Regions from separate parts of the Paenibacillus sp. NPDC057967 genome, predicted to be linked through region 3. Evidence: riboswitches for the same ligand, from Rfam matches in the RefSeq annotation. Region 3 holds a riboswitch; each other region holds the start of a gene.
The links. A riboswitch is a leader RNA that binds a small molecule or an ion and turns the genes downstream of it on or off. The one in region 3 is predicted to bind cyclic di-AMP.

Region 1: it holds a riboswitch for cyclic di-AMP, as region 3 does, so the genes downstream of both, ACFVSO_RS23945 (C40 family peptidase) here and ACFVSO_RS05295 (hypothetical protein) in region 3, are expected to answer to the same signal.
Region 2: it holds a riboswitch for cyclic di-AMP, as region 3 does, so the genes downstream of both, ACFVSO_RS25120 (APC family permease) here and ACFVSO_RS05295 (hypothetical protein) in region 3, are expected to answer to the same signal.
Region 4: it holds a riboswitch for cyclic di-AMP, as region 3 does, so the genes downstream of both, ACFVSO_RS19105 (5-formyltetrahydrofolate cyclo-ligase) here and ACFVSO_RS05295 (hypothetical protein) in region 3, are expected to answer to the same signal.

Annotation. Positions count from the first base shown of each region.
Region 1 is NZ_JBHVQB010000010.1:33,495-39,088, forward strand. Features, by position in the region: gene ACFVSO_RS23935 (GNAT family N-acetyltransferase) at 55-543, opposite strand; gene ACFVSO_RS23940 (MFS transporter) at 651-1,898, shown strand; gene ACFVSO_RS23945 (C40 family peptidase) at 1,922-2,410, opposite strand; cyclic di-AMP (ydaO/yuaA leader) riboswitch at 2,416-2,566, opposite strand; gene ACFVSO_RS23950 (glutamine--tRNA ligase/YqeY domain fusion protein) at 2,792-4,465, shown strand; gene mobA (molybdenum cofactor guanylyltransferase) at 4,547-5,173, shown strand; gene ACFVSO_RS23960 (GNAT family N-acetyltransferase) at 5,170-5,594, shown strand, end outside.
Region 2 is NZ_JBHVQB010000011.1:108,854-114,447, reverse strand. Features, by position in the region: gene ACFVSO_RS25125 (suppressor of fused domain protein) at 1-361, shown strand, start outside; gene ACFVSO_RS25120 (APC family permease) at 435-2,258, opposite strand; cyclic di-AMP (ydaO/yuaA leader) riboswitch at 2,391-2,546, opposite strand; gene ACFVSO_RS25115 (hypothetical protein) at 2,956-5,594, shown strand, end outside.
Region 3 is NZ_JBHVQB010000002.1:175,014-180,607, forward strand. Features, by position in the region: gene ACFVSO_RS05280 (substrate-binding domain-containing protein) at 1-447, opposite strand, end outside; gene modA (molybdate ABC transporter substrate-binding protein) at 622-1,419, shown strand; gene modB (molybdate ABC transporter permease subunit) at 1,419-2,084, shown strand; cyclic di-AMP (ydaO/yuaA leader) riboswitch at 2,267-2,469, shown strand; cyclic di-AMP (ydaO/yuaA leader) riboswitch at 2,543-2,707, shown strand; gene ACFVSO_RS05295 (hypothetical protein) at 2,834-3,280, shown strand; gene ACFVSO_RS05300 (signal peptide protein) at 3,274-3,381, shown strand; gene kdpA (potassium-transporting ATPase subunit KdpA) at 3,424-5,094, shown strand; gene kdpB (potassium-transporting ATPase subunit KdpB) at 5,144-5,594, shown strand, end outside.
Region 4 is NZ_JBHVQB010000007.1:136,969-142,562, reverse strand. Features, by position in the region: gene ACFVSO_RS19120 (ABC transporter permease) at 1-181, shown strand, start outside; gene ACFVSO_RS19115 (ABC transporter permease) at 188-970, shown strand; gene ACFVSO_RS19110 (hypothetical protein) at 1,447-1,728, opposite strand; gene ACFVSO_RS19105 (5-formyltetrahydrofolate cyclo-ligase) at 1,758-2,198, opposite strand; cyclic di-AMP (ydaO/yuaA leader) riboswitch at 2,203-2,383, opposite strand; gene ACFVSO_RS19100 (aldolase catalytic domain-containing protein) at 2,551-3,507, shown strand; gene ACFVSO_RS19095 (hypothetical protein) at 3,616-3,927, opposite strand; gene ACFVSO_RS19090 (Glu/Leu/Phe/Val family dehydrogenase) at 4,105-5,484, opposite strand.

The DNA of each region.
Region 1 (5,594 bases), on a different contig from region 3:
CGAAGTTTGGGGCCGTTCTTCGTATCCTGGATGAGGAGATCCGAATGAGCAGAGCTAGTCTTGCTCATCGGACAAACCGTCTGGATGGAATACCATGCAATGGCATTCAACTTCACCGCTTGGAGCGGGACGTAGATACGTATCTTCGATTCGGAAGCCGGCACGCTCGTATGCGCGGATAGCGCGTGTATTCCAACTCGCAACCTCCAGATCAATCTCGTGCTCCGGCCAGCGGCGGAGCGCTTCTCTGGCCAGAGTGTGGGCGAAGCGAGCGCCTAATCCTTTGCCAATTCGTTCAGGATGCAGTCCAAGGCCCAATCGGGTTACATGACCCATCGGGAAAAATTGCACGAAGCCGATAAGAGACTGCTGTTCGTCCATTACAACAGCATATTGGGAGGCACGGAGGACGGGATCGCCGAATTCGATTCCGTCCTTTTTCATGTTTTCCCATGCAGGCCAGTTGTAGCTGTCCCAAGGCGGCACATAGTGCCAATCGCATAGGGAGCGGGCGTGCTCCTCGGACATGGCTTGAATGGTCATTAACGACTGGTTTGGTTTATAATAGAAGGTGTTGTGGTTATCGTATATCATAAACTTGATTATAGCAGATGGCGTCGATCGGGCGTAAGGACAGGGAGTCGGTTAGAATGAAGAAGCTGCTGTGGATGGGCTGCCTCTCATATTTGGTTATTGGCATTGCGCATGTGGTCGGCGGAGCGTTGCTGGAGCAATTGATTGCCCATTACGGCATTACCTATAAAGACGGCGGGCAATGGATCATGAATCAATTCATCGGATTTCTGTTCGGTGTACTGCTGGCGCCGGCTCTGACCAGCCGGATCGGGAAGCGGGGGGCTGTTCTGATCGCCATGGCGCTGCTTACCTTAAGTGAGGCGGCATACAGCCTGCTGCTGCCATGGGGCTGGATGCTTGCCTTTGCCCCGATTGCCGGCATTGGCTTCGGGATGACGGAAGCGATTGTTGGGGCGACCATTATCGATCATATGAAGGGTAAGGCTTCGGCGATGAGCAGGCTGGAGACCTTCTTCGGCATTGGGGCGCTGCTCATTCCGATTACGGCGGCGTTCCTTATACAGCAGCATGTATGGCAGCTTTCCTTTCCGATTCTATCCGCGATGGCGGGCATTACCTTTGTGCTGTGGCTGACGATGTCGTTCGGCAGCTTGGATGACAGCTTAAGTCCGCCGCAGCGTTCTGTCCCTGGACAGGGGGAAGAGCGTCAGCAAGCGTCGGTATTAAAGAGGAATAAGAACCATGCTAGCTGGCTCGGATATGCGCCAAAGTCGATTCCTTTTCTCGCGCTGAGCGCGGCTTTTTTCATGATCTATGTAGGCATGGAGATGAGCTTTTCGAACTATTTGCCTTCGATTCTCATATCGCGGACAGGCATGTCCGATTCAACAGCTACGGCTGCGCTAAGCTTATTCTGGGGAACGATGGTGCTGGGAAGGCTGTTCGCGGGCATTATCGCGGACCGTATCGGCTATGCAAGCTATTTGTTCATCACGACTGCGGCTGCAGCTGTCGTATTTATCGGAATGATCGTCTTCCAGCAGCAAGGTCTGCTGCTTATCTTGATTGCCCTAAGCGGACTATGCTTCTCCGGTGTGTTCGGCATTGCGCTCGTGTATGCGAATGGCTTGCTGCCAGGCATGACGGAACGGACAACAAGCTTGCTGGTTGCACTTGGCGGAGTCGGAGGGGCTGTATTCCCTCGGGTGACAGGCTGGTTCATGGATCGCTATTCGACGGGAACGACGCTCTACTATCTCTCGGCTTTGGTGATTGCACTTATTGCCGTATTAATCGTGCTCATGATGGCAGGACGCAAGCAGTCGAATCGAATGAACGAAAAAGAGGTTGCCCCCTCCTAGGGGCAACCTCTTTATTCTAATCATTACTTCTCAGCAGCAACGATAAATTTCTCAAATTGCGACTCGTCCAGTACGCGTGCAGCCGTTACGTAGCGCGGCTTGTAGTAGGAAGAATCCAGCTTCTCGATAATTACGCCTTTGCTTGTGGAAGCGTGAGCGAAGTTACCGTCTCCAACGTAGATGCCTACATGGGAGATTCCGCCGTTGTTTTTACCGCTAGTGTCGAAGAACACCAGATCGCCTGGTTGAAGGTCGGTTTTTGCGACTTTCGTGCCGGCGCCTGCTTGATCGGACGATCTGCGCGGCAGATCGATGCCCATCTTGTTGAACACGTAGCTCGTAAATCCAGAGCAATCAAATCCTTTAGTTGTTGTTCCGCCGTAGGAATAACGTGTTCCGATCAATTCATCAATGATGCCGTCCATCTTGGATGCGCTGGCGAATGCGCTTCCAGCCTGGAAAGCGAGCATAAGAACAAGGCCCGCCAAGATGATGCTGACTTTCTTCTTCAACTTGGTGAAGCTCCTTCCGGTGCCGACGAGGTTAGCTGTGGGGTTCGGTTGAAGGTTCCCTATGATCTCTCAGGCGCCCGGCGTGCCGTGCGTCAAGATCAATTCACCCAAAGTGGTTCCCCCGTTTCCCGAGCGGGAATTAGGCAATTTTTGTTTAAACATCTTTAACCAATATAATAAATGGAAAGTGTAGATTCGTGTTGAAAATGAGTAGATTTTAATAATACAAATCGAGATATACACATTCGCTTATTGGGCATAGACAAATATATAGAGATAAACATCATTTCAGCCAAGCTATGACACCTAAACTTGAGTGTATTTTCAATGGAATTTGTGTATTATAAATAGAAAACTATTTAACGGGAAAGGTTGGTCGCGATGGAGAGCGCTGTGGATAATAAGACATCATCCTCGAACTTTATTAAAAATATCGTTGTAGAAGATTTGAAGAGCGGCCGCGTGCAGGAAGTCATTACTCGCTTCCCGCCTGAGCCGAACGGTTATTTGCATATCGGGCACGCCAAGTCGATCTGCCTGAATTTCGAGCTCGCCGACGAGTTCAAGGGCAAGACGAATCTGCGGTTCGACGACACGAATCCGGCGAAGGAAGACACGGAATATGTAGATGCAATTAAGGAAGATGTGCAATGGCTCGGATTCGAGTGGGATGAGCTGAGATTTGCTTCGGATTATTTCGAAGAATTGTATAATCGCGCCGTCCTTCTAATTAAAAAAGGAAAAGCGTACGTATGCGATCTGACAGCCGAACAAACTCGCGAGCTGAGAGGAACGCTGACGGAGCCTGGCAAGGACAGCCCGTACCGCAATCGCAGTGTCGAGGAGAACCTGGATTTGTTCGCGCGCATGCGCGCTGGCGAATTCAAGGAAGGCGAGCGCGTGCTGCGTGCGAAGATTGATATGGCGTCTGCGAATATTACGATGCGCGACCCTGTCCTGTACCGGATCTCCCATGCCCACCATCATCGCACGGGCAGCGAGTGGCATATTTATCCGATGTACGATTACGCGCATCCGCTGAGCGATGCAATTGAAGGTGTCTCGCATTCGATTTGTACGCTTGAATTCGAAGATCACCGGCCGCTATACGATTGGGCAATCGCGGAATGCGAGATGGAGTCGCAGCCGCGCCAATATGAGTTTGCCCGTCTGAATATAACGAATACCGTGATGAGCAAGCGTTATTTGAAGCAGCTCGTAGACGAAGGCGTCGTAGAGGGCTGGGATGATCCGCGCATGCCTACGATCAGCGGCATGCGCCGCAAAGGCTTTACGGCAGAAGCGATCCGTACGTTCTGCCGCGAGATCGGCATTGCGAAGAGCAACAGCGTTGTAGATGAGCGGAACCTGGAGCATTTTATCCGGGAGGATCTGAAGCTGAAGGCGCTTCGTACGATGGCGGTACTACGTCCGCTTAAGGTGGTCATTACGAATTATCCGGAGGGCCAGACGGAACTTCTGGATGCGGAGAATAATGCGGAGAACGAGGAGATGGGCGTTCGCCAAATCCCGTTCTCGCGTGAAATTTATATCGAGCGCGACGACTTTATGGAGAACCCGCCCAGCAAGTACTTCCGTTTGTTCCCTGGCAACGAAGTGCGCCTGAAGCATGCATACTTCATTACTTGCCAAGACGTAATCAAGGACGGGAACGGCGAGGTCGTGGAGCTGCATTGCACGTATGATCCGGAAACAAAGAGCGGCAGCGGCTTTAATGCACGCAAGGTGAAGGGGACGATTCACTGGGTGGAAGCTTCGCAAGCGATTCCTGCCGACTTCCGCTTGTTCGAACCGCTTATCCTGGACGAGTCCAATGAAGTGGATACCTCATTCCTGGAGCGGATTAATCCGAACTCCCTGCAAGTGGAGCAAGGCTTTGTAGAACCGAACATGAACGAGGCGAAGGGCGGCGACAAATTCCAGTTTTTCCGTCATGGCTACTTCAATGTCGATCCGAAGGATTCCACATCCCAGAAGTTGATTTTCAACCGTATCGTTTCATTGAAAAGCTCATTTGATCCTGCCAAGGCTTAGAGGAATTCGCTTCGGTTAGGCGGGCAGCCTGTCAAGCATTCCGCTTGGCAGGCTGTTGTTCGTTAAGAGGGGGTTCGAGAGATGCCAGATAAGCTCCGCAACAGTATCGTGCTGGCAGGCGGTCGAAGCAGCCGGATGGGGCAGGACAAGGCACTTCTAATCATAGAAGGAGAACCTCTGCTTAGGCGTTTGGTCCGCCAATTGTCGGAGATATCGGAACGCGTGATGATAGCATCTGGCTCCGAAGCACAGATGGATAGATATCGCGCTGTCCTACAGGACTTGCCGTTCGCGACGGATATTCAGTTCGCAGTAGATCGTTATCCCGGGGAGGGCCCTTTGGCAGGATTGCACGCAGGAATTTGCGAGATTCGGGAAGAAGGTTATGTCTTGGTGACGGCCTGTGATATGCCCGATATCTCCCCTTCCTTGCTCCAGAGGCTGCTTGATGGCAGAACGGGCGGTCCTGACGTGATCTATGCGCAGGGGCAACCGTTCCATGCCCTCTATCACACCAGCGTGACTGCTGTGTTGGAAGAAGCCCTGCAGCAGAGGAGCCTGCGGGTTATGGATTTCATTGGCAGGTTGAATAGTAGCGTTCTTCCGCCAGAGAGCGATTCAGCTAAGATTGCGACGGGGCTTTCCAATTTAAATACGCAAGAGGATTACCAAAATTATTTGAATAGAATGCGGAGAGATGGATCATGAGCACACCTACTTATGACATTCGCGATGCCAGGCTAGATGACTTGGAGCGGATTGTGGACATCTATAATTCAACGATAGCAAGCCGTACGGTAACGGCGGATCTGGAACCTGTAACATCCGAGAGCCGCCGGGCATGGTTCGATGCGCATTCGCCGGAGAAGCATCCGATCTGGGTCGTGCGGATGGAGGATGGGACTATTGGCGCGTGGATGAGCTTCCAATCCTTCTATGGCCGTCCTGCTTATCAGGCTACCGCGGAGATTAGCATCTATATCGCGGAGGAACAGCGTGCCAAGGGGCTGGGCTCCTTTCTCTTGGAGCAAGCGCTCGCGGAGTGCCCGAGACTTGGTCTAACCACGCTGCTCGGATTTGTCTTCGGCCATAATGAGCCAAGTTTGCGGTTGCTTCGCAAATACGGATT
Region 2 (5,594 bases), on a different contig from region 3:
TCCGAATTATTATTGGCCTATTCGATGGCTGAAGATGCTGGCTAGATTTCCTCATGACTACGAAACTTGGCTAGGCTGGGAACATACGATTCCTAACGGAGATCCGGCCGAACCGCTTTCACAGCAAACGAGCATGAACGGAATCATTTTGCTGCCTCCTCTTGAAGTAGACGAAGATTTTATTTCGCTAGATATGGAGGATGGACGGACCGTACACTTCTACGCTATCGTTCCACTGTACCCGGAAGAGATGGATCTTAAGCTAAAGCATGGCAGCGACCCGCTGCTGGATAAGTTCGAGGAATACAACGTTAACGAGATTCTAGATTTGAATCGGCGCAATACGTGCGTAGCTGATTAGAGGTTTTAGGAGGCAATTCAATATTCAATAGATAAGCTTGGATTCCTGAATCAGGAATCCAAGCTTTTTTTGTTTATTTCTTCAAATGGTAAGGCACGGTCGTAATGATAATGTCCTTGCGGTAGAGCAGATGCGTCCGGATCATAAAGCTGCTTTGGTTATGAAGAAGATTATGCCAGCCCTTCTTTGGAATGAACTGAGGAATGACTACCGTTACCTGGTAATTGGACTCATCCGCTTTGCGTTTCACCATGTCGATGAATTTACTGAGCGGCTGGATGATGCTCCGGTATGGGGAGTGCAGCGTGACCAGGCGAACCTCCGGTTTCCACTGACTCCATTTCTTCTCGAACTTTGTTTCTTCTTCCCGGTCGAACGGGATGTAGACGGCGATGATTTGCTCGGCGCCGAGAGACTGCGCATAATTTAACGACTGCTCCACGACATGGGTGATGCCGGATACCGGCACGATGATGACGTTGCCTTTGATCGGAACCGCCGGCTCACATGTGGCAAGACGCAGTTGATCGCCGACCGCTTCGTAATGCTTTTTGATGCGGTGGAACAAATAAACGATGAGCGGCAAAAACACAAGTACCGGCCATACCTGCGCCAATTTGGTGATGAAGAACATCATCGAAACCGTGAAGCTGATAAGAGCTCCCGCCGTGTTGATGGTCAGCTTTGTGATCCAGCCTGCCGGCTTCTCGCGTATCCACTTCACCATCATGCCCGATTGGGACAAAGTGAAGGGGATGAATACCCCAACAGCATAGAGCGGGATCAGATGCTCCGTCTTTCCTTGAAAAGCGATGATGAGCAGAATCGACAGCAATCCTAGAATTAAAATGCCGTTCGAATAGCCGAGCCGGTCGCCGCGAACGGTGAACATTCTTGGAATGAACTTATCTTTCGCCAGGTTGACGGCAAGCAGCGGGAATGCCGAGTATCCCGTATTGGCGGCAAGTATCAGAATGAGAGCAGTAGTCCCCTGGACGAAGAAGTACATAAAATGGCGTCCGAACGTTGTTTCGGCGATTTGCGAAACGACGGTGGCTTCATCAAGCGGCTTGATGCCGTACATGTACGCGAGCACCACGATCCCCGAAAACAACAGAGCGAGCAATATTCCCATAGCAGACAATGTTTTGGCGGCATTGTTAGGGGCAGGGCTCTTGAAGTTCGGAATTGCATTGGAAATCGCCTCGACCCCGGTAAGTGCTGAGCTTCCGGAAGCGAATGCCTTAAGCAGTAAGAATAAGGTGATCCCTGCTATAGGCGTGCCGATTGGCGTATGCAGCTCCGGAGCGACACCGCCGACTATGATGCGGTATAAGCCGGCTCCGATCAAGATCAATAGGGACAAAACAAACAAGTATACCGGATAAGCCAGAATAGACGCTGATTCTGTCACGCCTCTCAAATTCAGCAGAGTAAGCAGTAGTACGAATACGACGGCAATCGGAACCTTATATTCATGCAGCGAAGGGAAGGCGGACGTAATGGCATCGGTACCAGCCGATACGCTGACGGCTACCGTCAGAATATAATCAACAAGGAGTGATCCGCCTGCCACCAGACCGGGGTATACGCCGAGATTATTTTTAGAAACGACATAAGCCCCGCCACCATGCGGATAAGCGAATATGATTTGACGATACGACAAAATCAGGGCAGTCAGCAAGATTAACACGCCGATCCCGATGGGGATCGAATACCAGAATGCTGCGGCGCTAACCGTAATGAGAACCAATAAAATTTGCTCAGGTCCGTATGCGACGGATGAGAGAGCGTCCGAGGATAAAATCGCGAGCGCTTTTTTCTTGTTCAATTTTTGCTCGCCCAGTTCATTTGTCTTCAAAGGCTTGCCGATTAAAAAACGTTTAAAAGCTGCCATGTCGTCATCCACTCCATTTTATGAGGATTGCAGCTCAATTCCGAGTCAACGATAAACCTTAATCTCTTCATCGAATGGCAAAAAAACCGCAGGGAAGTAGGGACCTTCCCGCGGTTTCTAAAAAACGCGATGAGTTCCTCTTTCGAGACGCTTACGAGGTTAGCTGACGGATTCAGGTCTGAAAGTAACCTTACGCTGATTGAGACAATCAAGCGATTCACCCCTGGAATGGCAAGCCACTCCGATGGTTCCCCCGTTTCTGCATGCAGAATTAAGCGATCAAGGATTCATGTATTTGTGAGCTTACATTGATAAATCTTACTCCTCGATAAGCAGGCTGTAAACAAACAGGGGAGGAAGCTTGGCGTGAAATTGGGTAACATTCGTCTGAAAAAGCGCTTATTTCCACTTCGCTCTTGGCGGCGCGCATTTTATCTTCTTCAAGCTCGCGAAATCAAAAAATGATTAGATGCGGGGTCTCCGCTATCTCCCCTTTTTATAGGACTGCCATTGGCAGCCCAAGTTCGTCATGCACGGAATTTGCGGTCTCGTGATCCTCGAAAAAAACAATTCCCAAATGTTACTATTTATTGCTATAATTTATAAGAGTACAGCAAAAGGGTTTTTTCACAAGTTTTTACATTTAAATGTCGGTAGCCCTTGCGTCTCAGTAGTAAATTCCGAAAGGAGAATGCAAATGGCAAAAACATTTCATTTCCAACTGGTGGAGGGCTATAAGGGCCAAGAACTCACCACTTGGGTGGGCACGGAAAAGGTGGTAACGAAGGCGCATACCGTACATACCCTTCGCACTGCAGCTTCGGGCAACCGGGCGCTTTCGCTGCTCTCAGAAACGAGCCGCAGTCTGTTCACGCACTATGCTGAAATTCCAGAAGAGTTGTTTCCGCCCGATCATTTGACCCGTATTCGGGTCACATCGCCCGATCCCAACCCCGACATTTATCTGCCTGCGCTACATCACGTATCGATCCATATTCCCGAGAGGCATCGCAGAAAGTACTATGAGCGCAAAATGGCGCGGAACGGCATTTATCACCATCCTAAGCTGAGCGCACTGGGCCTAACCAAATTGGCCAATAGTTTAAGCAATAGAGAGCTCATTCAAGCCTGCGTCGATGCCGAGCTGCTGCAGTCGCCGATTGATACTGCGATCTCGATTCTGTTCTCCAATCCGGAGCTTGCTTCCAACCGGCCGCATACGGCCTCCATTGTGACCAACGATCATATTTACCCTTCCGAAATCGTTAATCCGCAGCAATATAACCGGGTTCGAAATCTGGCAATCATCCTCAGCAAACAAGGCGAAGCCAGCTCGACGGGCGGATGGGCGACTATTACCGATTCCGTTGATAAGGACGGCAATCCGCTTTATTTTGAGTTCGATTTGGCTGATCGCAAAGTAGGCGACCGCGTTTTAGAGTACAAATGGTCGGAAATGACAACAGATGCGGCCACAGCGCCGAACGGCGGAGCGATGCAGACGGCGAGCAACGATACCGCGCTGCAAAACCAGACGTGGAGCGTAAACCAGGGCAAGACGGCGAGCGAGCATCAGGACAACAGCGGCTCCAGCAGTGTCACCGTTCGCAGAACCTACGCTACCGGAGTGAAGGGCGTGGAGCCTGCCGCCCCTCAGTTCAAGTGGACGGTAAAGGAGCTGACGCCGAATCACGGGCTGGACGTAAATGCAGGCTCGCTGAAGTTCCATGCGGATGGCACGTTTTCTATCGATGTGAAAAATACGTATTTGCGGTCGGTAGGCGCGTTTGCGCAGTTTTTTAACGAGAAAGGCGAGCAAATCAAAAATCCGGAGGGTTGGGAAGAGAAGCTGCCGGAATTTATGAGAAGCTGGTTCGAGACGGATTACAAAAAATTTATTACGCCGGTCTCGGCGGTCAACTCGGTGATGGGCATACCGATGCCCACCGATCCCAAAACGTTGTCGTTCAAATTTCCAAGCGATGCGACGAGCCTTAAGCTGCAATTCGGCGGTCTGGGCACGTCTCAGTGGGATAAGGATATAGCTCTGGTCGGGTCCCTGATGACGGGCATTATGCAGTACGGCATCCCGACCATCTTCCTCGTAGCGGGAGCGGCGATTACAAGCTCCAAATGGTTTAACGAATTTGTCGATGATTGGGATAACATTATCGCCGTATTGGGCGTTGCTTTCCCAATCGTCGGCGGAGGGGTGGCGACGGCATCTGCGCTTGGTCATACGAAGTGGGCACTGTCCACCGTAGCCAATGCAGTTGCGGGCATGCTGGTGAAGAAGGGACTGGAGAAGCTCGCACTGAAAATAACGGGCGAAATTACAGCGGCTGCGCTTGCCACTAACATTCCGTTTGTCGGCTGGGCGCTTCGGGCTGCGAACATGGCGATTAATGTTGCGAGCATGGCTGTTACGACGGGCGAAATTATGTCCTCCCCATCGACGCTGTCGGCCACCGTGGCCCGTTCCATGGATCTGGAGTTTACGTTGAAGCCAGACCCGGAGCACGGCGAAGCAGGACATCCGGAGACGGCCGTCTGGCCAGCTGTGTCCCATCACTATCAAGTGACCGTCCAGTACCAGGGCGGAACGAACTTCGTGCTGAAGGGCAAAATGCCCGAGACGACGTCCAGCACGCCGCTTAAGCTGACGTTCGCAGATATACCGGTCGGAGGCAAGCTGCAAATTATGGCGGGCATCTACTCCGAGAGCGGCTGGCTGTGCGGCAAATACCAGGGCGAATGGCTGCCCGCTTTCCCGGACGACGGCTCAACCTCGTTGCGGCTTTCCGGCAGCATTACGGAAATTCTCGTCCCGCTCACGCAGGATACGCAGTACAAATATAAGGAAAAAATCGTCTACGACGCTCCGAGTCAAAAGCATATCTGGCATGCGGGTGATTTGCCGACGGCGACGGTAGCGAGTCTCGATTGCAGCAGCGGAGGCAACCGGTTGTGCAAGCCGGTCTGCATGACGCTGAACGGGCAGGCGTACCAGGTCGGCTATGTATGGAGCGCCAGCAGCCAAAATTATTTGGCGCAAAACTTGTCCGTGCTGGCCGATCCGCAGTCACGCTTCAAGCTGTCCGAGACGGCGTTTGCCGTCCAGCCGGCTATCGCTTACGACCAGTTCGGTGTCGAGCCGAAGGAAGGACAGGATCGCGAGGTCAGCCTGAACAACTTTATTGTCGATACGCGCAATAACCAGTTTCATTTGCGCCGTGTCGATCTGATGGACGGCAAGCCGGGCTTCGGCTTGAACGGTCCGAATCTGAAAAGCTGGGGCAAATTCAATTTGTCCAATCTCGACGGGGTTGTTGTACA
Region 3 (5,594 bases):
CAGGCGGCGGATATAAGGGATATTATATTCGCCGCTGTCACCGTCCAAGAGATGCGTACTGACGATGTCCGCCTCCCCTCTGTACATGCTGATCAAGCTGTCTAGGCTTCCGGTATGCGAGCGCAGCGGCCGTAGCCCGGGCATGCGGCGCTCCAGATGGCTGGCGAGCATATCAAGACTGATATCCTGTCCGGTGAGGACAGGCGCTGTGCCCGTCCGATGGGCAACGATTGGAGCAGCCGTCGGAGCCGTATATGCCTCTTGTCCGGCTGACTTTGCTTTGCTGCGCTGCTTGTAGGCTTCAAGGTCAGAAGCGTCGATGCGCATTTGCTTGCCGACCCGATAGGAGGGGAGCTCACCCTTTTTAATCAGATCATAGACGGTTAGCTTTGAAATTTTAAGCAGTTGGGCGATTTCTTCCGTCGTGTAGGAGAGATGCTGAGACATGTTCGATTGTCCTCCTGGTCCGTTTTCCAATTTTGATATAGCCATTGTAGCATATTGGAGCCGGGTGAACGGAGGGCAGGAATGATATTTACAGATCGGAATAGGGGTATGTATAATGCTATTTAGATATATTTGAATATAAATAGATATAACTAGTTATTGGAGCGAGGGAGAATGAACGGAATGAAGAGAAAAGCAATTGTAATTCTGATGGCGGTTGTAATGATGTTGGTAATGACTGCTTGCGGCAAAGACTCTAAGGAGACGAAAGCGGAATTGACGATATCCGCAGCGGCAAGCTTGACCGATGCGCTGAACGAGCTGAAAGCGGCTTATGAGAAGGAACATCCAGGCGTTACGCTGTTGTTCAATTACGGAGCTTCCGGCTCGCTGCAGCAGCAGATTGAGCAAGGTGCGCCAGCGGACTTGTTCTTGTCGGCTGCGGCCAAGAACATGGACGCATTGGTGGATAAGGGACTTATAGATGCGCAGGATCGAATCAACTTGTTATCCAACGAGCTTGTTCTGGTGACGCCGGAGGGCAAAGGGGACAGTGTCGGGAGCGTACAGGATTTGTTGTCTGCTTCGGTGAGCAAGCTCGCAATAGGCATTCCAGAGAGCGTGCCTGCCGGTGCGTATGCGAAGGAAGCGCTGACGAATGCCGGTATATGGGACCAGCTTCAAGAGAAGGCGGTTCAGGCCAAGGACGTGCGGCAAGTGCTTCAGTATGTAGAGACGGGCAACGTGGATGCGGGCTTTGTCTACCGCACGGACGCACTGTCATCGGAATCGAAGACGGACATCGCTTTTGCGGCCGATCCGGACAGCTACAAGCCGATTCTGTATCCGATCGGGATCATCAAGGCGACCAAGCATGAGAAGCAAGTACGCGAATTGTACGACTACCTGCAGACGGAAGAAGCGCTCAACCTGTTCGTGAAATACGGCTTCAGCCTGCCGAAGCAGCCTTAATGAGCTGGCAATCGTTCTGGCCGCCAGTCGTACTGTCATTGCAGGTGGCACTGATCTCCAGCATTGTCGCGGCCGTGGCGGGCATTGCCGCAGCATGGTGGATGTCGAGAAGGTCATTCCGAGGCAAAATCTTGCTGGAGACGGCTTTCATGCTGCCGCTGGTGCTGCCACCCACTGTGGTCGGCTTTCTGCTGCTCGTGCTGTGGGGACGGCAAGGGATTCTTGGCAAAGCGGCAGAGTGGGTCTTCTCCGCGCCGGTTCTCTTCTCGCCATGGGCGGCTGTTATCGCTTCGATCGTAGTGGCGTTCCCGCTGGTGTACCAGACGATGAAGGTAGCGCTCGATTCGGTGGACAAGAATCTGGAGGATGCCGCACGTTCGGCAGGCGCCGGCGAGTGGAAGGTATTCCGCTATGTTACGCTGCCGCTGACGATGCGCGCCGTAATGACTGCCTATATACTCGGCTTTGCGCGCAGCTTGGGCGAGTTCGGGGCAACACTGATGATTGCGGGCAACATTCCGGGCAAGACGCAGACCATTCCTACCGCGATCTATGTCGCGGTCGATTCCGGCAATATGCCGATGGCTTGGGCCTGGACGGCTGGCATGGTCGTGATCTCGTTTGCCCTGCTGCTGGCGACGGGCGGTCTTCGGAAAAATCCATAAAAGGGCTCGCCTGCAAGGCGGAAATCGTGTGCGGCTGTGATTGCACGAGTGTAGAAGAGCTTTTCTCCGAGAAGAGCCGATGAATGCGATAAATCAGATTGCAAGGTATGGAAAATCGGTGAAAGCAGCATTTACTGCTGCTTTACACTTTCAGAAGACAGGAGTAATATTCGGATTAAGCTTTACAGCAATCGCTGAGTTTCCCGCAAGAGGCGGGAAAACGGGGGAACCATTCGCCAAGTGAACAGTCCGGTGTGAGAGCCGGAAGTTCGGATGGCAAGGGGTGAATCGCTTGCAGCGCCAGATTGGGCGCCGGCCAAGCGTAGGGCGACTCTCACCGTCCGAATCCGACAGCTAACCTCGTAAGCGTAGATGGAGAGGAAGTGGCTTGTGATCGCATTGGCGACCACAGGGGACACGTGCCTCTGTGGTTTTTTGATGCGCAAATAGGATTATGACCAAGCAACACGCTGAGTTTCTGCACAGAGCAGAAAACGGGGGAACCATTCGATTTTGCGCCAAGCGTGAAATCCCGGGGTGAATCCGGACCTGGCAGGTCCGGTAGGGCGGCTCTCACGCCCGAATCCGACAGCTAACCTCGTAAGCGATTCGAGAGAGGCCAATTGCAGCTCTTCAGCATAAGCGAAGCTTGTTTCGCTATGCCTACAGAAGAAGCCGCGAGGGACCCCTCCTTCGCAGGCTTCTTTTTTTGCGCCCAATTGGCTGAAAGGGATAAAGGAGAATGAAGAGTGAACTCGTTCCATTCAAAGCTTACGCTGGTATATGCGCCGAATGAATACGGTCGGCAATTTGTGAAGCTGTTGCTATACAAGGGCTGGCCTGTAGCGGCTTTGGTCAGCAGCGGCAGGCAACGGCGAATCCATGAGGGATTCGGAATCAGCTGCTTTATCAAGCTCGATACGAAAGACCAGGATTGTTCGCTGAAGGGCGGACAGATTCATGATGTGTATTTATTCGATAACTCTGTGCCGCTGGTTTGCAGGTACTTAAAGCTATTCCGTCCGCTTGTATCGGGCAGAATCATCGTGGTGACCCAGAATAACAGCATTCCAGGGCTATATCGGCATTTGGGAGCGGATCAGCTGCTGCATGCGTCGCTGCAGCCGGAGGAGCTTGTATCGGAATTCGAAGAGAATCGATTGGAGAAGAACGGAGAGGAGGATGCATCGTGCTAGATGTGATCTTGGTTGCATTTTTGGTTGTGCTGGTGGCTTCCGTATGGGGCCTTGCCGCTTGGTCGGCGAAGGAAACGGATAGCGGGCGGAAGGATCAATAGTTTATCCATTATGGGTGATGAAATGAGGGACTGGAAGTGACGATTGCCGGGCTTCTTTCGATTGGCATTTTTCTATTAATCGTTGTGACGTTGGCAAAGCCAACAGGATTATATATCGCGCGTGCATTCGATTATTCGCCTACAACTCTCGACCGCGCTTTCGGCTGGCTGGAGAAGCCGATTATGGCGCTTAGCGGCATCCAAAAAACGAACCAGACCTGGAAGCAATATGGGTTATCGCTCGTGTTCGCCAACGCTTTTATGATTCTGGTCGTCTATATGATCTTCCGGCTGCAGCACTTGCTCCCTCTCAATCCGGGCAACATTGCAGCTATGGAGCCTACGTTGGCGTTCAATACGGCTATCAGCTTTATGACGAATACGAACCTGCAGCATTACAGCGGGGAGAGCGGCATGTCTTATTTGGCACAAATGCTTGCAATTGTCTTCTTGATGTTCACGGCACCGGCAACGACGCTTGCCGCAGCTATGGCGTTCATTCGAGGCTTGGCTGGCAAGCCGCTTGGCAATTTCTTTGTCGATATGATTCGTTCCATTACGCGCATTCTGCTGCCGATTGCTATCGTCACATCGCTTCTGTTCGTATCGCAGGGTGTGCCTCAGACGCTGGAGCCTTCTGTGACGGCTGCGACGATGGAAGGAGCTGAACAGCATATCGCAAGAGGGCCTGTCGGATCGTTCCTGGCGATTAAGGAGCTGGGCAACAACGGCGGAGGCTTCTTCGGAACAAACTCTGCTCATCCCCTCGAGAATCCAACCAATCTGTCCAATCTGCTGCAAATGCTGCTCATGATGCTGGTGACGACAGCGTTGCCGTTTGCCTACGGGAAGATGGTTGGCAACCGGAAGCAGGGCCTTGTCTTATTTTGTGCAATGGGCGTGATGTTCCTCGTTATGATAGGAGCCTCGCTGGCCGCTGAGAGTGCCGGCAATCCCGCCCTTGGGGAGATCGGCATGGATTCGTCGCAAGGCAGCATGGAAGGCAAGGAGGCGAGGTTCGGTCTGGAGGCTTCTTCCTTGTATTCCGTCGTTACGACCGCTTCGGAGACGGGAGCTGTCAATACGATGCACGATACGCTTACGCCGCTGGGCGGGCTGGTGCCGCTGGCCAATATGATGCTGAATACGATCTACGGCGGGATCGGCGCCGGATTTATGAATGTGCTGATGTATGCCATTATCGCGGTATTTATTGCCGGGCTTATGGTGGGCAGAACGCCGGAATTTTTGGGCAAAAAAATCGAAAGCAGGGAAATGAAGCTGATCGCGATTGTTCTGCTGGTACAGCCGCTGCTCATTTTGGTGCCATCTGCAATTGCGCTCATGGTATATCCGGAGACCGTCTCGAATCCGGGTTTTCACGGTCTGACTCAGGTATTGTACGAATTCACCTCCTCCGCTGCCAATAACGGATCTGGATTTGAAGGGCTGGGCGACAATACGCCGTTCTGGAACATGATGACGGGAGCGGTTATGTTTTTCGGGCGTTATATTGGCGTTATCTTGCTGTTGGCGGTTGCAGGGTCGCTGCTCGCGAAGAAGCCGGTGCCGGATTCGATCGGCACATTCCGTACGGACCAGCCATTATTTGGCGCTCTGTTCGCAGGAACGGTCTTCGTGGTTGGCGCGCTTACGTTTTTCCCGTTTGTTGTACTGGGACCGATTGCGGAGCAATTGACCTTAATGCCATAGTGCTTTTTCGTGAAGGAGAGAGAATCTCGTGAGCCATAAAAAACAATCGATGTGGACGGGGCCGATCGCAAGACATGCGATGAAAGAGGCTTTCCTGAAGCTGGACCCGCGTCTCATGATTAAAAATCCGATTATGTTTGTCGTTGAACTTGGATTTGTAGTTGCGCTATTATTGGCGGTATTCCCGGATGCGCTGGGGTCCTCGGATATCGATGCCTGGTTCAACCTTGCGGTGGCTGCCATTCTGCTCTTGACCATTCTGTTCGCCAACTATGCGGAAGCGCTGGCGGAGGGTCGGGGCAAGGCGCAGGCTGACTCATTAAGAAGCGCGAAGAAGGAGATGCATGCGCGGAAAGTGGCGGGCTCCCGCATCGAGACGGTGCCATCGCATACGCTGCGCAAGGGTGATATTGTGCTGGTCGAGCAGGGAGAGCTGATACCTGCTGATGGCGAAGTCATCGAGGGGCTCGCTTCCGTAGATGAGTCGGCGATTACAGGAG
Region 4 (5,594 bases), on a different contig from region 3:
GTACGCGCTGCCGTTCCGCTGGACGACCGACTTTCCGTTTCGCGTCTATTCCGGACATATTCCTGTCGCGGAGGCGGCATGGGGAATCCTGATTCAAATCGCGTGGCTGTCGGTGCTTGTTTTAGCTGGAAAAGCTTTAATGAAAAAAGCGCTGCGAGCCGTCGTCGTGCAGGGAGGGTAGACGAACATGCGACTGTATTTCAAATATTTAAGCATTCACCTCAAATCTCAGATGGAATATCGGACATCATTTTTGCTGATGAGCATAGGGCAGTTTTTTATCCCCTTTATGGTGTTCGGGGGCTTGTATTTTATGTTTCAGCGTTTCGGAGAGCTGCAGGGGTGGAGTTTCTTTGAGGTAGCTCTTTGCTTTTCGGTCATTCATATGTCGTTTTCGCTGAGTGAATGTTTCGCGCGTGGTTTCGATTCCTTCTCGTCGCTGGTTGGCAGGGGAGACTTCGACCGGCTGCTGGTTAGGCCCAGAAGCACAGCGCTGCAAGTATTGGGCTCGAAGTTTGAGTTTACGAGAATAGGAAGGCTGCTGCAAAGTGTGATCGTGCTGATCTGGTCGGTGTCCCATTTGCCGCAGATTTGGAGTTTTCCGAAGCTGTTGACGCTGCTGCTTATGATCGCCAATGGCACGATTATTTTTACAGGCATCTTTATTTTGGCTGCGACATTCTGCTTTTGGACGATCCAGGCGATTGAAGTAGCTAATGTCTTCACAGACGGAGGGCGCGAGATGGCGCAGTATCCGCTCAATATTTATGAAAAGTGGGTTACCCGTTTCTTTACGTTCATTATTCCGTTCGGCTGCGTCAGCTACTTGCCGCTCATGTACCTGCTCGATAAGCGGGAGGGCAGTATGTTTCTTCCTATGATGATCACGTTCGGCGGTTTGCTATTCCTCATCCCATGCCTGCTAATCTGGCGATTCGGCGTACGGCATTACCGGTCGACGGGGTCGTGAGTGATTGGTTGCGAGTGTGCACATTCAATGTCTTCTGAATGGAAGGATGGGGTGTGGGGCAATGGGGCATCGGTGGTGAATGGTTCCTTAAACGGACTATTCTACTTAGGCGGTTCGATGTGTGTTTGTACCAGATAAACGAGCTCGTTAGGCGGTGCAGCCTTCTGTATTCAAGTAAGGAGTTTAGACGAATGAGCACATGAATCGGTCAAAGGGGTTGCAGGCGCGGCGGCGGCTGTGCAGCACCGCAATATCATTGCGCTGCCGCTAGTCATGCATAGTTCATATATACCAGTCTGATGAACATTGTGCGTACTAGCTGTTATAGGCTGATAGTGGGAATGTGAGCGGAAGTTTGTTTTAACTAATCAATAACTCGCTAAACCATTCTGGAGGTGTTGAAGTCGAAAGGTTGCGAATATGCAAAAACGAGGTGCCTTTACCATTGAAAATTGATGGTGGAGGCATCTTTTTATTTATCTATAGATGATGATCAGGCTGCAAGCCGAAAAACTCGGCTTAGAGAGCAGAAAGCCGCCGCCGAGCGAGCTGTAAGCCGAGATACTCGGCTTAGAGAGCAGAACGTCGATGCCGAGCGAGCTGCAGACCGAAAAACTCGGCTTAGAGAACGAAAAGCTGCAGCCTGACTGAGCGCCGCCGGACAGCTCCCCCAAAACGCAAACAAGCCCGGGCTTTCCGGGTTGGAAGGCTTCGGGCTTGATGCAGGTTGCGGCTTGCCTTGATAGGCTGGCCGACATAGGATATCCCCATATCCAAGCGTATGCTGCTAATCTACGGATAAATAAGCGACGGCGCGCTGCTGAAGAACGGATTCTTCGGCAGGCTCAGCCGATGAAATCGGGCGTCCGGAGCCCGGGTTCTGCAGCTGTGTAATTGCGGCGGAAAATAAACGGTAAGCCCGATTATCGGGATTAAGAGTCTGCGCGATTCGTTCGGTGAGCCGTTCGGTCAAGGAAACGATCGAGAAACGGCCGATGAAGCTGCGGAATAGCGGACCCCAACGGTCGAGTTGCAGACTTGGCTCGCTGTCACTGACGAATTGCTCGTTCCAGCCATAACCGAGGTCGCTGCTAATGCGAAGACAAACGCGATACCCTGCCGAGTCAATCGCGAGCGCCGGTATGACGAATACTTCCACGCGGCTAATGCTAAGCTGCAGGGGTTGTTCCGAAGGGAATGGGGAATCTTGCAAAGATAAAGAAAGCATAAGACACCTCTCCTTTGTCCGCTTACGAGGTTAGCTGTCGGATTCGGGCTAGAGAGTAGACCCTACCGGGGGTACAAATCCCCGGACTCACCCCTTGCAAGGCTGCGGCCGGCTGTCGGCCCACGTCGCACTTACGTTGGTTCCCCCGCTTTTTCCAGGTCGGAAAAATTAAGCGTTGATGTTTACATAATATTTTAACTTTAAAATATCAATTTGTAAATGATATCTTATCGGGACAACCAATCGTCCAAAATATCCAAATACCGACATAATTACTTTGCGTTCCCGTCATATTTCAAGTATGATGGTAGATAAAAAGTGAACTCATGTTCAAATCAAAGGAGCAGCAAGCATGCATTCGAAAACTAGTCATTGTAAAATTGTCGATTGTACAATTCGTGACGGCGGACTCGTCAATAACTGGGATTTCAGCGTCGAGTTTGTACAGCACCTTTATAATAGCTTGAACGAAGCTGGTGTCGACTACATGGAGATCGGCTACAAAAACTCGCCGAAGCTGTTGAAAGGTGCAGATAGCGCAGGCCCATGGCGCTTCCTGAACGACGATTTCCTTCGCAAGGTCATTCCGAACAAAGGCAACACCAAGCTGTCTGCGCTGGTTGATATCGGCCGCGTTGACGAGAATGACATTTTGCCGCGCAGCGAGAGCCTGCTCGACCTGATCCGCGTAGCTTGCTACATTCAAGATGTAGACAAGGCTCTTGAGCTGGTGCAAATTTTCCACGACCGCGGATATGAGACGACGCTGAACATTATGGCGCTTTCCAACGTGATGGAGAACCAATTGGTCGAAGCATTCAAGCAAATTAACGACAGCGTTGTAGACGTTGTATACATCGTGGATTCCTACGGCAGCCTGAAGCCGGATGATGTAGGCTACCTGGTGGATAAATTCCAGCAGCATTTGCCGAACAAGCGTCTTGGCGTTCACGCGCATAACAACTTGCAGCTTGCATTCGCGAACACGCTGATCGCGGCGAACAAAGGCGTTGAGCTGCTTGACGCATCCGTATACGGCATGGGACGCGCGGCAGGCAACTGCAACACAGAACTGCTCGTATCGGAATTGCAAAATACGAAATACAATGTTCGTCCTGTTCTCGATATGATCGAGAAATACATGGTACCGCTTCGTGAGAAGGAAGAGTGGGGCTACATCATCCCTTACATGATCACAGGTATTCTGGATGAGCATCCGAGATCCGCAATGGCGCTTCGCGTTTCCGAGAACAAGGATAAGGCCGTTGACTTCTACGATCAACTGACAACTCCGGAAATCTCCAAGTAACATCAAGCTGATGGAATACTAATCGTTCGGATAAAAAAGGCGCTTGCCGATTACGCGTTCATTCGCGTACGGCAAGCGCCTTTTTAGGGTTGAATTATTCTCTAACGTTTAAATCTCTGTACGAAGCAGCTCGCCATCACCGCGGATGGCCGCGGCGAAGCTTGGCTCGTTGGGGTGGAAGTAGGCGGTGCCATGATATTCTTCGCCCGTTATGGCTTTGGCCGTAAGCTGGACGCGAATATCCTCATTTTGGCCGAACCAGGCCAGAAGCGCCTTGTCCTTTACACCATCCGCATCAATGTACCATAGCTTGTCTCCGTAGTCGGTGACGATAACAAGCACCGCCTTCTCGAAGGCGACCTTGTAGGACGAATGCTGCGCGTATCCGATGGTTATTGCTGTTAGTTCGATTGTTTCCATATGTCATGCCTCTTCCTGTTGTTTCAATTTAACGCCTGGCACAGGGCTTCTTGTATTCCGCACCGCGCTCAGCTTCCAGCGGGCGTGGGGCAGCTGAGGTCTCGCGAGTTCACAAGCTGTCACAGCTTCAGCCGAACAGGCTGCCCCTACACAGTAAGATACACGCCTGCAACTGTATTAATACAGCTTGCCCTGCCGGTATAGGACGGAAGACAGCTTGGTCACGGCATGGACGAAGCAATTCTGACGGAGGGAGAGCGGGTCTCCGAAGTAAGCCGGCAGAATGCTGTTCATCGTCTTCTGCATCTTGGCGAACAGCTGTCTGTATACTTCCGCCTCCGAATAGAATTGTGTCTCTCTGCCTTGCAGCCATTCGAAGTACGAGACGATAACGCCCCCGGCATTGGCCAGAATGTCAGGCACGATAATGATGCCTTGGGAGGTTAAGGTCTCGTCCGCTTCTCCCGTAATCGGAGCGTTCGCCCCTTCTACGATAATGCGGGCTTTTACTTCATTCACGTTGCCGCTGTGAATCTGATCCTCCAGCGCCGCCAGGAACAGGACATCGACGTTCAAGTACAGCACCGCTTCGCGGTCCAGCAATTCCCCTGCAATGCCGCTTTCCTTCAGCGCGTCCTCCGTCGACGGCAGATCGCCCCGGTTCCCTGATGCGTACTCTACGAGCGCGGGAATATCAAGGCCGCTCTCGTTATACAAGGTCACGTTGCGGTCGCTGACCGCTACAACCTTGCCGCGAATATCGGAGCACTTGTAGGCTTCCATCGCTGTGACGGAGCCGACATTGCCGAATCCTTGCACGGCAATGGACATTGGCTTGTTCGCATAAGCAAGCGCAGTCGCGGCAAAAGGGTTCGAGCTGCCGGCCAGCCAGCCGATATTGTCACGAATGAAGTCATGCATCATATAGCGGAAGGTGAAGTAGACGCCTTTGCCTGTCGCTTCCCTGCGGCCAAGCGAGCCGCCGCTGACCAGGCTTTTGCCGGTAAAGCTGCCCAGGTAAGGAGAGCCGGGATGAATGCTCTTGTATTCCGCCATCATCCAGTCCATTTCCCGCTCGCCCGTGCCCATATCCGGCGCCGGTATATCTTTATCGGGTCCCAGTATATCGCTGAAATACTGGACGTACTTTTTGCAGATCTGATACAGCTCCTTCTCCGAGAAGCTGCGCGGATTGATGACGACGCCGCCTTTGCCGCCGCCGAACGGAACTTCGTGCAGCGCGTTTTTCAGCGTCATGAGCGCCGCCAGATTGGTGACCTCGTCTTCATTGACGGATTCATGGAACCGAATGCCGCCTTTGTAAGGACCAAGCGCGTCATTGTGCTGAATGCGGAAGGCGGGAATGCGTACGACATTGCCGTCTTCCAGCGCAATGCGCAGGAAAGCCTTATGTACTTTGTTAGGTGTCGACAGAATTGCCGCCAACGATTGAAAGGCTTGCTCCCGGCGTTGTCCTTGGACGAGGGGAAGGAAAGAAGAATCTCCCATTAACGCGTTCAGGGATAGTTGTACAATGGCTCCAGTCTGACTTGCCATAGGGATACGACCTCCTTGTAATAAGCTTATGATGTGTGCTCTGCCTGATTGTACCATATATTGCGCATGTGAATAAAATGCGGCATAATGTTAGAAAAGCTAACGCGGAA